4 regions of the Streptomyces sp. NPDC006872 genome follow, and region 1 is predicted to be linked to each of the others. Evidence: riboswitches for the same ligand, from Rfam matches in the RefSeq annotation. Region 1 holds a riboswitch; each other region holds the start of a gene.

Region 1 (4,204 bases):
AGGCCCGCCGGCCGGACGTCCGCCCAGGTGAAGACTTGTCCGGGGACTCGGCGGTCGAGAGTTGCCCGAGGGGCCGACCGCAATCGATGATGTTGGTGCTTGATCGCACCTGTTCGAATTAGTGGGGGTTTGATGCCCGAGATCGCCGACAACGGCCGTACCTGGCTCCTTTCGGGGCCGACGAGCAGCTACGCCCTCCATCTCACCGAGGCCGATGAGCTGATCCACCTGCACTGGGGTCCGGGCATCGCGCTCGCGGACGCCGAGGCGCTCGCCCAGCTGCCGCCGTCGGAGCGCGGGGCGTCCTTCGAGTCCCCGCTCGACGGCCGCGAGGAGTACCCGGTCGAGGGCGGCCCCCGCTTCGTGCGGCCCGCCCTGTCCGTGCGCACCGACGAGCGACGCGGCACCGAGTGGACCTTCGAGGCCCACGAGAGCGACGGCGACGAGCTCAGGCTGCGCTTCCGGGACGCCGGGCTCACCGTCACCCTGCACTACCGGATGCGCGGCGACGTCGTCGAGCGCTGGACGACCCTGCGCAACGACGGCGAGCGGCCGCAGGAGCTGCTGCGCGCCGACTCCGCCGTCTGGACCCTGCCCGAGCGCGAGGACTGGCGGCTGTCGCAGCTGCACGGCCGCTGGGCCGCCGAGTCGCGGCTCACGCGCTCCCCCCTCACCTACGGTGAGAAGGTCATCGGCAGCCGCCGCGGCCACACCGGCCACCAGCACCTGCCCTGGGTCGCCCTGGACACCGACGCGACCGAGGAGCGCGGCGAGGTCTACGGCTGCGCCCTCGGCTGGTCGGGCTCCTGGCGGATCGCCGTCGCGCAACTCCCCGACGCGCGCGTGCAGATCACCGGCGGCGCCGGGTACGACGACTCGGGCCTGCTGCGGTTGGAGAACGGCGAGTCCTTCACCACACCCGTCTTCGCCGGCCTGTGGAGCGACGCGGGCTTCGGCGGCGCGAGCCGCGCCTGGCACGCCTACCAGCGCGCGTACGTCGTCCCGGACGCCGAGCAGGACCGGCCGGTGCTGTTCAACTCCTGGGAGGCCACCTACTTCGACATCTCCGAGGAACAGCAGGCGACCCTGGCCCGGCGCGCCGCGGCGATCGGCGTCGAGCTGTTCGTCGTCGACGACGGCTGGTTCGGCAAGCGCACCGGCGACCACGCCGGGCTCGGCGACTGGCGGCCCAACCCCGACCGCTTCCCGAACGGCCTGAAGCCCCTCGCGGACTACGTGCACGCCCTCGGCATGCAGTTCGGCATCTGGGTCGAGCCCGAGATGGTCAACCCCGACAGCGAGCTGTACCGGGCCCACCCCGACTGGGTGCAGTTCCAACCGGGACGAAAGCGGACGGAGTTCCGCAATCAGCTCGTACTCAACCTCGCGCGTGAGGACGTCCAGGAGTATCTCTGGGAGCAGCTCCACGGGCTTCTCTCCAGCGCACCCGTCGACTACGTCAAGTGGGACTTCAACCGCTGCTTCACCGACGCGGGCTGGCCGGACGACCCCTACCCGCAGCGTCTCTGGGTCGACCATGTGCGAGCCCTGTACGGCCTCCTGGACCGACTGCGGGCCGCCCACCCGGGCGTCGCCTTCGAGTCCTGCTCGGGCGGCGGCGGACGTATCGACCTCGGGATCATGGGCCGTACCGACCAGGTGTGGACCTCCGACAACACCGACCCGCTCGACCGGCTCGACATCCAGCACGGCTTCAGCCAGATCCACCCCGCCCGGGTCATGGCCGCGTGGGTCACCGACAGTCCCAACACCCAGCTCAACGGCCGGGTGAGCTCGCTGCGCTTCCGGTTCGTCAGCGCCATGGCCGGTGTGCTCGGCGTCGGCGGCGATCTCTCGGAGTGGAGCGAGGGGGAGCTCGCCGAGGCGCGGGAGTGGGTGGACCTCTACAAGGAGATCCGGCCTCTTGTGCAGCACGGCGACCTCTACCGGCTGCGTCCCCCGGCGGGCGGTCTGAGCGCCGTCCAGTACGTGCGCGGAGACGAGAGCGTCGTCCTCGCCTGGCTCCAGGCCCAGCGGTTCGGGGAGCCCGTGCCGGCGCTCCGGCTGCGCGGACTCGACCCGACACAGTCGTATGAATGCCGTGAAACGGGCGAAGTTCACCGGGGTGCGGTGCTGCTGCATCACGGGCTGCGCACCGAACTGAAGGGCGACCTTGATGCGACGGTTATCCGGCTCCGTCGCATCTGAGCTTTCTGTCCGAATTGGATCCTTAATTCCAACTCGCTCTGGAATAAAGGATCCTGGAGGGCTGTCACGTGAGCAGCGTCATATCCGTGACCGTGCGTCGTACGTCATGTTCACGTAATTCATGCGCTTTTCAAGGGTATTCGGCGAATGGCGGGTGTTTGGATTCACGGAGCGTGACCGGGAATTCTCACAGCAGATCAAGAGAAATGCATTAACCGTGCAACCTCTGCTTGTCCCCGTGCGTCTGGGTCGCTTACGTTCCACACCAATCCGGACGGATGCCTAATCCTGCCGCCGCCCGGAGTCCGCACACCCACCCGTCCACGGCAGGAGCGGGGGACCCACAGGCACAACCGCCTGTTCCGGTCCCGGAACAGGCTTGGGGTAAAGCCGCGCCTCGGCGCGGCCGGGCATCTCCAGCTCGCACCCGACAGCTCACCTCGCAGGCGCCGGAGAGGAATTCGCCATGCCCGCGAAGGGTAAGCACCGCCGTCCGAAGACCCAGCGCTTCACTCGTTCGATAGCCGTCGCCGGAACCGGCGGCGCAGCGCTCGCCCTTCCGCTCATGGGTGCCGCCGGCGCCCATGCGGCCCCCGCTCAGTCCGTTTCCCAGTCCGTTTCGCAGGCCGCGTCCCAGTCGGTCGCGCAGACGGTTTCGGAAAGCGCCGTGCAGGCCGCTCCGGTGACCCGGAAGACCGCCGCCGCGAAGACCTACACCGTGCGGTCCGGGGACTACCTCTCGAAGATCGCGGACGACCAGGACGTCAGCGGCGGCTGGCAGAAGCTGTACCAGGACAACCGTGCGGCCGTCGGCGACAACCCCTCGCTGATCCACCCCGGCCTCAAGCTGTCGATCGGCAAGCAGGCCGCGACCGGCACCACCGGGTCGTCCGGTTCGTCCTCCTCGGCCTCCTCTTCGGGGAGCTCGTCCTCGAAGTCCTCGAAGTCGGCGAAGTCCTCCGACTCGAAGGCATCCGACTCGAAGTCCTCCACCTCGTCCTCTGCCTCGTCCTCGAAGACGACCACGCAGGCCGCCGAGAGCAGCACCGGCGCCTCCAGCGGTTACCAGCTCCCCGTGGCCGGCGCCTCCGTCGGCACCGCGTACCACGTGGCCGGCAGCATGTGGTCCAGCGGCTACCACACCGGTGTCGACTTCGTCGTGCCGACCGGCACCTCCCTCAAGGCCGTGGGCGCGGGCACCGTCGTCTCCGCGGGCTGGGGCGGCGCGTACGGCAACCAGGTCGTCATCAAGCTCGCCGACGGCTACTACGCCCAGTACGCCCACCTGTCCCAGCTGTCGGTCTCGGCCGGCCAGACCGTGACCCTGGGTCAGCAGGTCGGCCTCTCCGGCGCGACCGGCAACGTGACCGGCCCGCACCTGCACTTCGAGATCCGCACCACGCCGGACTACGGCTCGGACGTGGACCCGATCGCCTACCTCCGCTCGCACGGAGTCTCCGTCTAGCACCCGCGGACGACCCACCGCCTGACACGCAGTCGAAGGCCGGACCCCGATCCCCGGGTCCGGCCTTCGGCGTGTCGGCGTCGTTTTCTTGATCGTTTCATTGCCGCCGTGTGGCGTGTCTATGGCAGCCGCATGGCATCCCTTTTCGCCCTGTCGACAGCCGGGCCAGAGTGGGGACACAGTGATCTCCGTCAGGGAGCAAGCGCTTTCCATCGCTCTTCGGAGGTCCCGTGTCCGGCGTCGTCCACCGCTGCACCGCCGTCGTCAAGTGCGCCGCGACCGCGGCGGTCGTGGCGCTTCTGGTGGCCGGGGCCGCTCCGCCCGCGTCCGCGTGCACCTCGGCCGTCGGTGCTGGTGCTGGTGCCGGTGCCGGTGCCGGTGCTGGTGTCGCGAGCGTCGTCCGCCCCGACGACCGGCGGCTCGTCTACGAGGGCCACTGGGGGCGTACCGCCGAGGCCGCCGTCACCGTCAACTCCGGTTCGCGGCTGCGGTTCCGGTTCGTCGGGAGCGCCGTCCAGGCCCTGTTCGACG
Region 2 (4,204 bases), on a different contig from region 1:
TTTTCCGTGGTTCCCATCTGACCAAATCCACTCTTCGGAAGCGTCAACCCGGGGACTCAACTCCACGTACACCTCCGGTATGACACAACGCGCCAGGACCACGCCTGTCCCGTAGGGGTTGGCGGGCCGAGACGGGGCGGAGACCGGTGGGTGGGGTCAGCCGGCTCGGTGCACCACGGCGTCGCAGAGTTCCATCAGCGCCGCCTTGGAGTCGCACTCCCGCAACGGCGCCAGCGCGGCCCGCGCGTCCTTCGCGTACCGCACCGTGTCCCGGCGGGCCTGCTCCAGCGCCGGGTGGGCCCGGAGCGCCTCCAGGGCCTCGGCGAGCCGGGCGTCGTCGCTCAGGTCGGAGTCCAGCAGCTCGCACAGGGCGATGTCCTCGGGCAGCGACAACCGCGCCGCCCGCTCCCGCAGCCGCAGCACCGGCAGCGTGGGAACGCCCTCGCGAAGATCCGTCCCGGGCGTCTTTCCCGACTCGCGCGAGTCGGAGGCGATGTCCAGGACGTCGTCCGCCAGCTGGAAGGCGACGCCCAGCCGCTCGCCGTACTGCGTCAGCACGTCGACGACCGTCTCGTCGGCGCCCGACATCATCGCCCCGAAGCGGCAGGCGACCGCCACCAGCGAGCCCGTCTTGCCGCCGAGCACGTCGAGGTAGTGCTCGACCGGGTCGCGCCCGTCCGTCGGCCCGGCCGTCTCCAGGATCTGCCCGGTGACCAGCCGCTCGAACGCCTCCGCCTGCACCCGTACCGCCTCCGGCCCGAGGTCGGCCAGGATGTGGGAGGCGCGCGCGAAGAGGAAGTCACCCGTGAGGACGGCGACGGAGTTCCCCCAACGGGCGTTCGCGCTGGGCACCCCGCGCCGCACGGCGGCCTCGTCCATCACGTCGTCGTGGTACAGCGTGGCCAGATGGGTGAGCTCCACGACCACGGCCGACGGCACGATCCCCGGCGCGTACGGGTCCCCGAACTGCGAGGCGAGCACCACGAGCAGCGGCCGGAACCGCTTCCCGCCCGCCCGTACGAGGTGCTGGGCGGCCTCCGTGATGAACGGAACCTCACTCTTGGTGGCCTCGAGCAAGCCTTCCTCGACAGCCGCCAATCCGGCCTGGACATCGGCTTCCAGAGCCTGGTCCCGCACGCTCAGCCCGAACGGCCCGACGACGGTCACGAGGGGTCTCCTGTCTGCTGGTGTCTACTGGCGGTTACGCGGTTTGTCGATAGGTCGCTGCCATCACTCAAGTCAGCGTATCCGGTCACGTTTCGATCACCGATAGCCCCCACGTCCTGCAGGCTCGAATGGGCCCGCCGAGGAGGCGTCCCGCCGGGCCGGCCGACGCCGGATCCGGCCCGAAATGTTTCTGATCAGCCCATATGAACGAACGCCTATCGAGTTACCAGGTAGTAGTGATCCATACGGTCGAGCGATCCGGGGACGTCCCACGACCGTTTCCCGCCACGCGCGGACAGGCGCGCCGCCCGGCGCCCCGCGCCGCGAGGCCTCCCGCATCGCCGGACCGGCGAAATCCATGAGCGGCAAAATGGACACAAGGGAACACATAGCAGCAAAGTAAGGCTAATTCCAAGCCTGCCTCTTTGCCGTTTCCTTTAACTATGAGTTGGGAATAATGCCCGATTCGCCAGTCTTGTGATTGCTGGTGAGTTGGCTCACTCCCGACGCCATGCCGCCTCCCGCACGTCACTCGCCGTTTCCCCGCGCCCCCCAAGCAAGTTGGGGCTTTGCACCCACAAAGGATCAAGCACCCCATAGGCCACAGACCAAGGTCAATAGGGGTGATCTGTGAATCCGCTACTTGTTCCGGACATGTGCTCTCGCATACGTTCCCGGCCTGTCGGGCGGACGCCGAATCCTGCCGCCGCCCGAAACACCCATCGAGAACCGCACGGCAGGAGCGGGGGAACCAGGTAGGCCGCCGAGCCGAAATTCAGGACGTCTTGGATTTTCAGGATGTTTTGGACACTTCGGTACGGCTTGGGGTGAAGTCGCATCCGTCAGGACGCGGCCGGGCAGCTCCCGCCCGAACCCGACAGCTCACCTCGCAGGCGCCGGAGAGGAACTTCGTCATGTCCGCTGCCGCTCAGCCGCGCCGCACCCGCCGTACCCGTCTCGCCCGCACCATCGCCGTCGCCGCCACCGGCGCGGCCGTGCTCGCCCTCCCGATCATCGGCTCCACCACCGCCTCCGCGGCGACGCCGACCGTCGTCACCGCCTCCAGCCTCGGCTACGCCAACAACCTCGACGGCTGGATCCGCGCCTCGCTCCATGTCATGGCGCAGCACGGCATCCCGGGGACGTACAACGGCATCTACCGCAACGTCATCCGCGAGTCCTCCGGCAACCCCTACGCCATCAATCTCTGGGACTCCAACGCGGCCGCGGGCATCCCGTCCAAGGGGCTGCTCCAGGTCATCGACCCGACCTTCCGCGCCTACCACGTCGCCGGCACGTCGTGGAACTCCTACGACCCGGTCGCCAACATCACCGCCGCCTGCAACTACGCGGCCGCGCGCTACGGCTCGATCGACAACGTGTTCGGCGCGTACTGACAGAACCCCCTACGGGCCCTACGGGACCTACGGGACCTACAAGGAGCTACGAGCCCTACGGGAACATTCGTTCGAGGACGACGGCCACGCCGTCGTCCTCGTTCGACGTCGTCACCTCGTCGGCCACGGCCTTGAGCTCGGGGTGGGCGTTGGCCATGGCGACACCGTGCGCGGCCCAGTCGAACATCGGGATGTCGTTGGGCATGTCCCCGAACGCGACGGTGTCCTCGGGCCGCAGACCCAGGTGCTCGGCGGCCAGGGCCAGGCCCGTCGCCTTGGTGATCCCGCAGGGCTGCAGCTCGACCGTGCCCGGCCCCGACATGGTGACGGTGGCGAGCGAGCCGACCACCGAACGGGCCGTCGCCGCCAGCTCGTCGTCGGACAGGGTGGGATGGCGCAGCAGCACCTTGCTGATCGGCTCGCACCACAGGTCGTCGCGTCGGTCGACGCGCAGAGCGGGCAGTGTCGGGTGCGGCATCCGGTAGCCCGGCTCGATGAGCGTCAGCCCGTCGACGCCGTCCTGGTCGACGGCCGCGTACAGCTGCCCGACCTCCGCCTCGATCTTGCCGAGCGCGGTCTCCGCCAGCTCCCGGTCCAGGGTGACCGACCACAGCAGACGGTCCGCGCCGGCGTCGTACAACTGCGCGCCCTGTCCGCACACCGCGAGCCCCCTGCTGTGCAGGCGGTCGAGGAGCGGCCGGACCCGGGGCGCGGGCCGTCCCGTCACCACCAGGTGGCGTGCGCCGGCGGCCGTCACCCGCGCGAGCGCGTCGAGCGACCGGTCGGAGAAGGTGTCGTCGCCGCGGAGCAGCGTTCCGTCCAGGTCGGTGGCGATCAGGGCGTACGCGGTGCGCGCGGCATATGCGAGGGGTGCGGCCATGATCAGAGAATACGGATCCCGCGCCCCCCGGGTTCGACGCAAACCGAACGACGGCCAGGTCCTGCCCTGTTCTGCCAACTCCCCTTTAAAAGAAACGGCTTTCTGGCGCGTTGCCGGGTAGCGGACGGTTAAAGGCCTCTGCACCGATTGGCAACAACATGGGACGCTACCTACCGCGACGCCCGGGTGGAGCGGTACCGTCCAGGTGTCCAGGGGGGACTTGATCGGGGGGTCAGGTTGAGCAGTGGGCGCATTCGTGTGCTGAGGCCACAGGACCTCGGCCAGGGGGAGAGGGAGCGGTGGCGCGCGCTGCGCGCCGCGTCGACGCTTCCACGAAACCCCTTCATGGAACCGGAGTTCACCGACGCCGTGGGCCTCGTGCGGCAACGCGCACGTGTGGCGGTGGTCTATGAGGGGCGCGAGCCGGTCGGCTTCCTGCCCCACGAGCGGGGCAGGCTCGGCCAGGGCCAGGCTCTCGCGTACGGCGTCTCGGACGCACAGGGCGCGGTGCTGGCCCCGGGCCTCGGACTGAACGCCGCCGAACTGATGCGGGCGTGCTCCCTGACGAGCTTCGCCTTCGACAACCTGGAGGCGGAGCAGGGGCTGTTCCTCCCGCACGCGGCCGAGGAGTACGCCGCCTATGTCATCGACGTCGAAAAGGGTTACGAGACCTACGAGTCCGTACTGCGCGCGCAGTCGCCGAAGTTCCTGAAGACGACCCTAGCCAAGGAGCGCAAGCTCGGCCGGCAGGTCGGGGAGC
Region 3 (4,204 bases), on a different contig from region 1:
CGGCGCCCCAGCGCAGGGCCTCGGAGAAGGACTCCGCGCCGATCGGGGCGATCATGAACTCCTGGATGTCCACGTTGGAGTCGGCGTGCGAGCCGCCGTTCAGGATGTTCATCATCGGCACCGGCAGCAGGTGCGCGTTGGGGCCGCCCAGGTAGCGGAACAGCGGCAGGTCGCTGGCCTCGGAGGCGGCGTGGGCCACGGCGAGCGAGACGCCGAGGATGGCGTTGGCGCCGAGGGAGCCCTTGTTGTCGGTGGCGTCCAGGTCGAACATGGCCTGGTCGATCAGGCGCTGCTCGGTGGCGTCGTAGCCGACGAGCTCCGGGCCGATCTGCTCGATGACGGCGAGGACGGCCTTCTCGACACCCTTGCCGTGGTAGCGGTTCGGGTCACCGTCGCGGAGCTCGATGGCCTCGAAGGCACCGGTGGAGGCGCCGGACGGAACGGCGGCACGACCCGTGCTGCCGTCGTCGAGGCCGACCTCGACCTCGACCGTGGGGTTGCCTCGGGAGTCCAGGATTTCCCGGGCTACGACGACGTCGATGGACGGCACGAGCATCTCCTTCTTGGGATGTGACGCTGGTTGTGCGGGGCGGTGGGTGGGCCGTGACGGGCCCGCGCCGAGCCTTGCGACTAGAGCCTAACCGCCTTCGGGGCGTCGGCAGCCGACCGACCGTCCCGTGGACAAACTGACCGTACCCATTGTTCACACACGGAACAAAGGGCGCGGTCGCCAAAGACCAACAGGAAGTTGCCAACCGGCAAAGGAAACAGGCAAAGGAAACAGGCGAAGGAAACAGGCGAAGGAAACAGCCGGCGAAGAGAACAGGCAAAGAGAAACCCCGCCCCGGTGCGTACGGGGGAACACGCACCGGAGCGGGGGGCCCGTGGGGACGGGGGGTGACCCTCACGAGGTCTTCAGTGTGCGGACCTCACCCAGGAGGGCGCTGTGACTTTCCTGAGAGCCGGATGTCACTTCACTGCTCGAGGAGCCGCAGCTCACTTCAGGTGCAGCTGCTGGCCCGGGTAGATGAGGTCGGCGTCGTCGACGATGTCCTTGTTCAGCTCGAACAGCTTCTGCCAGCCGCCGGCGACCTTGTGCTTCTCGGCGATGGAGCTGAGGGTGTCGCCCTTGACGACCTTGTACTCGCCGTCGCCCTTCTCGACCTTCTTGCCGGTCGGGGTGGTGACCGTCTTGGAGGCGGCCGGGCGGTCGGTCGAGCGGGAGGCGCTCTGCTCCTCGGTCGAACGGGTGCTGGTGCTGTTCGACGAGCTGGACGAGCTGGAGCCGGAGCCGGCGGAGTCGGCGCTGCTGCCGTTGTAGGCGGCGCTGGACAGGCCCGTGCCGCAGACCGGCCAGGCGCCCTTGCCCTGGCCCGCGAGGACCTTCTCGGCGACGGCTATCTGCTGCGTCTTGGAAGCCTGGTTGGCCTGCGCGGCGTACTGCGTGCCGCCGTACGCGGCCCAGGTGGAGGCGGAGAACTGCAGCCCGCCGTAGTAGCCGTTGCCGGTGTTGATGGACCAGTTGCCGCCGGACTCGCACTGGGCGACCGCGTCCCACTCGGCGGCGGTGGCGGCGGAGGCGTTGCCGGCCGCCATCAGCGGGGCGGCGATGGCGACGCCGGTGACGCCGGCCAGTGCGGCGACGCGGGTGGCCTTGGACGGACGGCGGTGCTTGCCCTTACCGGAAAACAGCATGGTGGATCCCCTCACCGACGCCTGCGAGGTGAGCTGTCGGGTTCGGGCCGTGTGAGTTGCCCGGCCACTCCTCCATGGGAGGCGTGGCTTCACCCCAAGCCGGATCCGGCGTCAACCGCCGATCCCGGCACTTACCTTGGGTCCCCCGCTCCTGCCTACGGCGCTTGACGCGACGACTGTTCCCGGGCAGCCGCTGGCAGGACTCGGCGTTGCGACGACCGGGGCTCGGGTTGCCGAGCGGCCTTGACCGTAGTCACGTGATCCGCGGAATTTCAAAGACGATCAGGGCTTCTGAGACTCATCCCACACTTTCACCAAACCGGACATTCCGGAGCGAAGTATGACGTGAACTCCCGGCGTTTTTCGGTGCGTTCCTGCCCTATTGGACCACTGTGTCGAGGGTCTGACCGGTGACGATGTCGCTCGGGTCGGCGCCGATGAGGTCCCTGTTCTCGGCGTAGAGGGCCTGCCATCCACCGTCGATGCCAAGGGAGTCGGCGATGGAGGCGAGGGAGTCGCCTTCCTGGACCACGTAGGTGACCGCGGCGTGCCGACCGGTGGAGGCGGTGGAGGTGCCGTCCACCGCGACGCCGTCCGCTGCGACGCCGTCCGCCGCGGTACCGGTCGCCGCGGTGTCGGTCGCGCCGGTGGCGCTCTTCGTCGTGGGGGTCGCGCTCTCGTCGGCGGTGGCGCCGCGGTGCTTGCCGGAGCCGAGGGAGCCGGTGTCGACGAGGCTCCAAGAGCCCGCATCCTGGACCGACTTGCCCGAGTCGTCCGCTTCCGAGGTCGCCGAGGGAGAGGCGTCGGTCCCGGCGGGATCGTCCGCGGTGGAGGACGAGGGGGATGAAGGTGACGAAGGGGACGCCGAAGGCGAACTGGATGAATCCGCGGACGAGTCGGACGACTCGGACGATCCCGTCGAACTGCCGTCGGCGCTCGACGAGCCCGAAGAGTCCGAGGAGCTCGAGGAGTCCGAGGAGTCCGAGGAGTCGCCGTCCAGCCCCTTGGGCAGGTCGGACAATCCGGACGAGGAAGACGAGTCGGACGAGTCGTCCGCCACGCCGGTGTCCACGTTCACCGCGCCGTTCTCCTGGGTGAGCCCGGAGGTCAGCCCGCAGGTGCCCCACGCGCCGACGTTCTCGGCGGCGAGCAGTTTCTGCGCCACGGCGATCTGCTGGTTGCGGCTGGCCAGGTCGGCGCTCGTCGCGTAGTCGAGTCCGCCGTACGTCTCCCATTGCTTCTGGGTGAGGCTCAGTCCGCCGTACTCGCCGCCCTTGTCGGCGCTCCACGAGCCGCCGGTCTCGCACTGCGCCACCTTGTCCCACACGGTGCCGTCTGCGGCGCTCGCGCCGGAGGCGGCCAGCAGCGGGATGGCGATGGCGGACCCGGTCACTCCGGCCGCGACGAGGAGGGCCGGAGCCTGACGGGGGCGACGGTGACGACCGTTCCCGGAGAGCATGCGAGGGCCTTTCTCTGGACAGCAGTGACCGGCGCGACGGGTGCGACTGACGCGTCGCGCTGACGAGTGAACGTATCGGCACACGATCACTTGTCACAAGTTAATGCCGCGCAGATCACGTGAAGATCACAGAGTTGAGGGTCGGTCACCTTTGCTTCGCCGAATGGTCACACTCCGGCTGACATCCGATCAGATACGCACGGAAGTGAACTCGACCGGGAGCGTCCGCAGCCCCCGCATGATGAGCCCGCCACGCCATCTCAACTGGGCCGGGTCCACGGCCAGTCGGAGGTCGGGCAGCCGGGTGAGAAGGGCGGCCAGCGCGGTCTGGCCCTCCAGTCGGGCCAGCGGGGCGCCCAGGCAGTAGTGGATGCCGTGGCCGTAGCCGAGGTGTTGATTGTCACGGCGGGACAGGTCGAGGCGGTCGGGGTCGGCGAAGCGGGCCGGATCACGGTCGGCGGCCGCCAGGACGACGAGGACGGGGTCGCCCTGCGCGATGTCCTGCCCGCCGATGCTGAGCGGCTCGGTCGCGAACCGCCAGGTGGCGAGCTCCACGGGGCCGTCGTAGCGCAGCAGTTCCTCGACGCCGGTCTCCAGGAGGGTGCGGTCGCCGTCGTCCTCGGTCAGCGACCGCTGGAGACGTTCGCGCTGCTCGGGGTGGGTGAGGAGGGCGTAGGTGCCGTTTCCGATGAGGTTGACGGTCGTCTCGAAGCCCGCGAACAGGAGGATGAAGGCCATGGCCGCGGCCTCGTTCTCGGTGAGGTGCTCGCCGTGGTCGGAGGCGCGGATGAGGCCGGAGATGAGGTCCTCGCCGGGCGCGGGCTCTGCCGGCAGCTCCGCGCGCTTGCGGTGGATCAGCTCCAGCAGGTAGCCGCGCATCTTCTTCACCGACCGCGCGACACCACCCCGGGGCCCTCCGCCGTGCCGGATCATCATCCCGGCCCAGTCGCGGAAGTCGTCCTGGTCCTCGCGGGGGACGCCCAGGAGGTCGCAGATGGCGTAGATGGGGAGCGGGAAGGCGAAGTCGTGGATGAGGTCGGCCTCGCCGTT
Region 4 (4,204 bases), on a different contig from region 1:
AAGCGGTAGTACTTCGACTCGTCCGAGACCTGCTCGTAGAAGCTGACCAGGCGCTCGGCGTCATCAACGGTGATGGGGCGGATGCGTGCGGTGCCGCCGTCGCGCAGCACCACGTCGGCCTCCCAGTGGGCGGGGTACTCGTGCCGGTCCGACGCGCTCTGCATGGGGCCCAGAGTACGGCTCGCGTACGACAACGGCGCGAGGCAGTCTGTGGAGGACGCACGTCGGATCGAGGCCGCGATCCGACGACCACGTCGGGACGGGACGCATGGACCGTCCCTCCCACGCTTCACGTGTGGAACACTGGTCTAGACAACCTGAGACACTGAAGGGCAGCATCACATGGCTGAGCGCCGCGTCAACGTCGGCTGGGCCGAGGGCCTTCACGCCCGCCCCGCTTCCATCTTCGTCCGGGCCGCCACGGCCGCAGGTATCCCCGTGACGATCGCCAAGGCCGACGGCAACCCCGTCAACGCGGCCTCCATGCTGGCCGTTCTCGGCCTGGGCGCCAAGGGCGGCGAGGAGATCGTCCTCGCGTCCGAGGCCGAGGGCGCGGACGCTGCCCTCGACCGGCTCGCGAAGCTGGTCGCCGAGGGTCTCGAGGAGCTCCCCGAGACCGTCTGAAAACCCTGACGGCGCGCTGCCTTAAAGTCGTCGTCCCGCAACACCGAAGGGCTCGTCCGAATTGTCGGGCGAGCCCTTTGAATTTCCCGCTTATGGGCAGCAGAAATAGCGCCCCACGAATTAACTCCTCTTTGTATACGGCCCCCGTGTTAATGCCGCAGACCCGTCATGTTTACGGGAGGTTGCGAAGTCCTCACACGGTCGACGCGCTCCACTCCGCCGGAAAAGCGCAGCCGGTGCACGGCCGTCGCGCGCTCGGTGTGCAGCGCCGTGACCGCACGCGCGCGCTCCCCGTCGCCGCGCGCCACCGCGTCCACGATCGCGCCGTGCTCCCCCCAGGACTCCACCGGGTCGGCCGGAGCGTCCACCACGTACATCCAGGCGATCTTGTGGCGCAGCTGGGTGAGCATCGAGGTCAGGGCCTGGCTTCCGGAGGCCTGGGCGAGCGTCTCGTGGAACCAGCCCCCCAGGGAGCGCAGATCCTCGCTGTTGCCCCTCCTGGCCCGCTCCTGGCCCAGCCGGACGAGACCGCGCAGCACCTTCAGATGGGCCTCGGTGCGCCGCTGGGCGGCCCGGGAGGCGCCGAGCGGCTCCAGCAGCATGCGCATCTCCAGCAGGTCCGCAGCCTCCTGCTCGGTCGGCTCGGCGACGCACGCGCCCGCGTGCCGCCGCGTGACCACGAAGCCCTCCGCCTCCAGCGTGCGCAGCGCCTCCCGGACGGGCACACGGGAAACGCCGTAGCGGCGGGCGAGGAGTTCCTCCGTGAGGCGGCTGCCGCGCTCGTAGACACCCGCGACGATGTCGTCCCGGATGGCCGTGCACACCGAGTGCGCCGGAATACGCATGACGGACCTCCGCCTTAATCCCCGTGAAACGTCGACGATTGACGTGTGTTCCGTGACTCTATTGCAATCAGCGGGAATTTCCGATGGCGGACTGGAATCCGTGCATATTTTTTGGACAACAGGATCTCGAAAACGACGAAAGCCCCGGCCGGGAGGGCCGGGGCCGAACGATCTGTCGCCGTGCGTCGTCAGACGTTCACGCCGTGCTTGCGAAGGTAGGCGACCGGGTCGATGTCCGAGCCGTACTCGGCGGTGGTGCGGGCCTCGAAGTGCAGATGCGGGCCGGTGACGTTGCCGGTCGCGCCGGACAGGGCGATCCGCTGGCCCGGGGTGACCTGCTGCCCCACCGACACCTCGATGGACGACAGGTGACCGTACTGGGTGTACGTCCCGTCGTTCATCTTGATCACGACCTCGTAGCCGTACGACCCGCCCCAGCCGGCCTCGACGACGGTGCCCAGGCCGACCGCGTGCACGGTGGTGCCGCTGGCCGCGTGGAAGTCGATGCCGGTGTGGCTGCCGGAGGACCACAGGGAGCTGCTGGCCTGGTAGCCGGTGGACACGTAGGAGCCGGTGATCGGCAGCACGAAGGCGTTGAGGCGCTTGCGCTCGGCCTCGCGGGCGGCACGCACGCGTGCCTCGCGCTCCTCCACCGCCTTCTTGGCGGCGGCCTCGCGGGCGGCCTGCTCGAAGGCTGCGTGCTTCTGCACGGCGACCTGGTCGTCGAGCTGCTCGGCGACGGACTCGCCGACCGTGACGACGGGGATCAGCCCGGTCTGCTCGGGCGTGGGCTCGGCGGCGAGGGCCGGAGTGGAGGCGACGGTGGCCATGACACCGGTGGTGGTGAGCGCCGCGACACCCGCCGCGCGAACAGTGGTCCGCTGCATCCGGCTGGGCCGACGGTGCTTCCCGGTGGCGTAGGTGATCGCCAAGACAGGGGTGTCCTTTCCTTCCCTCTCGCCTACCGGGTTAGCTGACGGGTTCGGAGCAGGAAGGTCTCCTACGGACCCCCTCGCGTTCACGCGGGCGTCCGATTCACCCCAGGGACTTCACAAGTGGGTCCCCGGCTCCCCTGGCTCGCGCCGTACGGGGACTCGGCGATGACTGTCCGGTGCCGCGGCTGCGGCGCACTGCCTGACGAACAGCCCGCACGAAGCTAAGCGGGGCCGGTTTCAATCCTCAAACGAATCCCGGTTTTTGTAGCGCATCCCACAGGGCAGACAGGCAACCTCCGCCCCAATTCGGACATCTAGCGGCCCTGGTGACGCTTCCGTCGACCAGGGCCCCTACACGCGCGTGCCGTTGCCGGGTCCGCTCCGTGACTGCTCCGCGGCCTACTCCGCGGACACGACCTTCACCTCGCCGATGCCGAGGGCCTCGACCGGCGCCTTGATCTGGGCCGCGTCGCCCACCAGAACGGTCACCAACCGGTCCACCGGGAAGGCGTTCACGGCCGCCGCGGTGGCCTCCACCGTGCCGGTCGCGGCGAGCTGCTGGTACAGCGTCGCCTGGAAGTCGTCGGGCAGGTGCTGCTCGACCTGGTCGGCCAGCGTGCCCGCGACGGCCGCCGCGGTCTCGAACTTCAGCGGCGCCACCCCGACCAGGTTCTGCACGGCGACGTCACGCTCGGCGTCGGTCAGCCCCTCGGCGGCGAGGGTGCGCAGCACCTTCCAGAGGTCCTCGAGGGCGGGACCGGTGTTCGGGGTGTCCACGGAGCCGCTGATGGCGAGCATCGCGGCGCCGGAGCCGTCCGGGGCGGACCGCAGGACCTGCCCGAAGGCGCGGACGCCGTACGTGTAGCCCTTCTCCTCGCGCAGGACGCGGTCCAGGCGGGAGGTGAGGGTGCCGCCGAGGCAGTACGTGCCGAGCACCTGCGCGGGCCACACGCGGTCGTGCCGGTCGGCGCCGATACGGCCGAGCAGCAGCTGCGTCTGGACGGCGCCGGGACGGTCCACGATGACGACCCGGCCGGTGTCGTCGGCGGTCACCGGCGGCACCGGCCGCGGCTGGGCCGAGGAGCCCGTCCAGGCGCCCAGGGTGTCGCTCAGCAACGCGTCCAGGTCGACGCCGGTGAGGTCGCCGACGACCACGGCGGTGGCCGTGGCGGGGCGGACGTGCTTCTCGTAGAAGCCGCGCACCGCCGCGGAGTCGATCTTCTCGACCGTCTCCGCCGTGCCCTGGCGCGGGCGGGACATGCGCGCGGTGGCCGGGAACAGCTCCTTGGAGAGCTCCTTGGCGGCGCGCCGGGAGGGGTTGGCCAGCTCGTGCGGGATCTCGTCCAGCCGGTTGCGGACGAGGCGCTCGACCTCGCTGTCGGCGAACGCGGGCGCCCTCAGGGCGTCGGCGAGGAGGCCGAGGCCCTTGGGCAGGCGCGAGGCCGGCACTTCGAGGCTGAGCCGGACGCCGGGGTGATCGGCGTGCGCGTCCAGGGTGGCGCCGCAGCGCTCCAGCTCGGCGGCGAACTCCTCGGCGGAGTGCTTGTCGGTGCCCTCGGAGAACGCGCGCGCCATGATCGTGGCGACGCCGTCGAGGTCGGCCGGTTCGGCGTCCAGCGGCGCGTCGAGGAGGATCTCGACGGCGACGACCTGCTGGCCGGGGCGGTGGCAGTGCAGGACCGTCAGACCGTTGGCGAGCGCGGCGCGCTCGGGCGCCGGGAACGCCCACGGCTTGGCCTCGCCGGCCCGGGGCTGGGGGTGGAAGTCCATCGTGGCGAGCTCGGTCACCGGGCCGCCTCC

What was found. Region 1 has a riboswitch for cyclic di-AMP ahead of ABZ725_RS21065 (LysM peptidoglycan-binding domain-containing M23 family metallopeptidase). Riboswitches for the same ligand answer to the same signal wherever they lie in the genome.
Positions count from the first base shown of each region.
Region 2: linked by a shared signal. The riboswitch ahead of ABZ725_RS00790 (transglycosylase SLT domain-containing protein) and the one ahead of ABZ725_RS21065 (LysM peptidoglycan-binding domain-containing M23 family metallopeptidase) in region 1 are both predicted to bind cyclic di-AMP.
Region 3: linked by a shared signal. The riboswitch ahead of ABZ725_RS16335 (transglycosylase family protein) and the one ahead of ABZ725_RS21065 (LysM peptidoglycan-binding domain-containing M23 family metallopeptidase) in region 1 are both predicted to bind cyclic di-AMP.
Region 4: linked by a shared signal. The riboswitch ahead of ABZ725_RS23050 (M23 family metallopeptidase) and the one ahead of ABZ725_RS21065 (LysM peptidoglycan-binding domain-containing M23 family metallopeptidase) in region 1 are both predicted to bind cyclic di-AMP.

Region 1 is NZ_JBEYIL010000006.1:514,319-518,522, forward strand. Features, by position in the region: gene ABZ725_RS21060 (alpha-galactosidase) at 133-2,208, shown strand; cyclic di-AMP (ydaO/yuaA leader) riboswitch at 2,513-2,670, shown strand; gene ABZ725_RS21065 (LysM peptidoglycan-binding domain-containing M23 family metallopeptidase) at 2,675-3,673, shown strand; gene ABZ725_RS21070 (GDSL-type esterase/lipase family protein) at 3,904-4,204, shown strand, end outside.
Region 2 is NZ_JBEYIL010000001.1:176,307-180,510, reverse strand. Features, by position in the region: gene ABZ725_RS00795 (polyprenyl synthetase family protein) at 157-1,167, opposite strand; cyclic di-AMP (ydaO/yuaA leader) riboswitch at 1,849-2,076, shown strand; gene ABZ725_RS00790 (transglycosylase SLT domain-containing protein) at 2,082-2,564, shown strand; gene ABZ725_RS00785 (HAD family hydrolase) at 2,620-3,444, opposite strand; gene ABZ725_RS00780 (GNAT family N-acetyltransferase) at 3,703-4,204, shown strand, end outside.
Region 3 is NZ_JBEYIL010000005.1:98,769-102,972, forward strand. Features, by position in the region: gene eno (phosphopyruvate hydratase) at 1-556, opposite strand, end outside; gene ABZ725_RS16335 (transglycosylase family protein) at 997-1,695, opposite strand; cyclic di-AMP (ydaO/yuaA leader) riboswitch at 1,699-1,868, opposite strand; gene ABZ725_RS16340 (transglycosylase family protein) at 2,075-3,154, opposite strand; gene ABZ725_RS16345 (cytochrome P450) at 3,344-4,204, opposite strand, start outside.
Region 4 is NZ_JBEYIL010000007.1:425,975-430,178, forward strand. Features, by position in the region: gene ABZ725_RS23035 (GNAT family N-acetyltransferase) at 1-164, opposite strand, end outside; gene ABZ725_RS23040 (HPr family phosphocarrier protein) at 343-624, shown strand; gene ABZ725_RS23045 (GntR family transcriptional regulator) at 774-1,469, opposite strand; gene ABZ725_RS23050 (M23 family metallopeptidase) at 1,658-2,401, opposite strand; cyclic di-AMP (ydaO/yuaA leader) riboswitch at 2,413-2,579, opposite strand; gene ABZ725_RS23055 (pitrilysin family protein) at 2,804-4,192, opposite strand; gene ABZ725_RS23060 (pitrilysin family protein) at 4,189-4,204, opposite strand, start outside.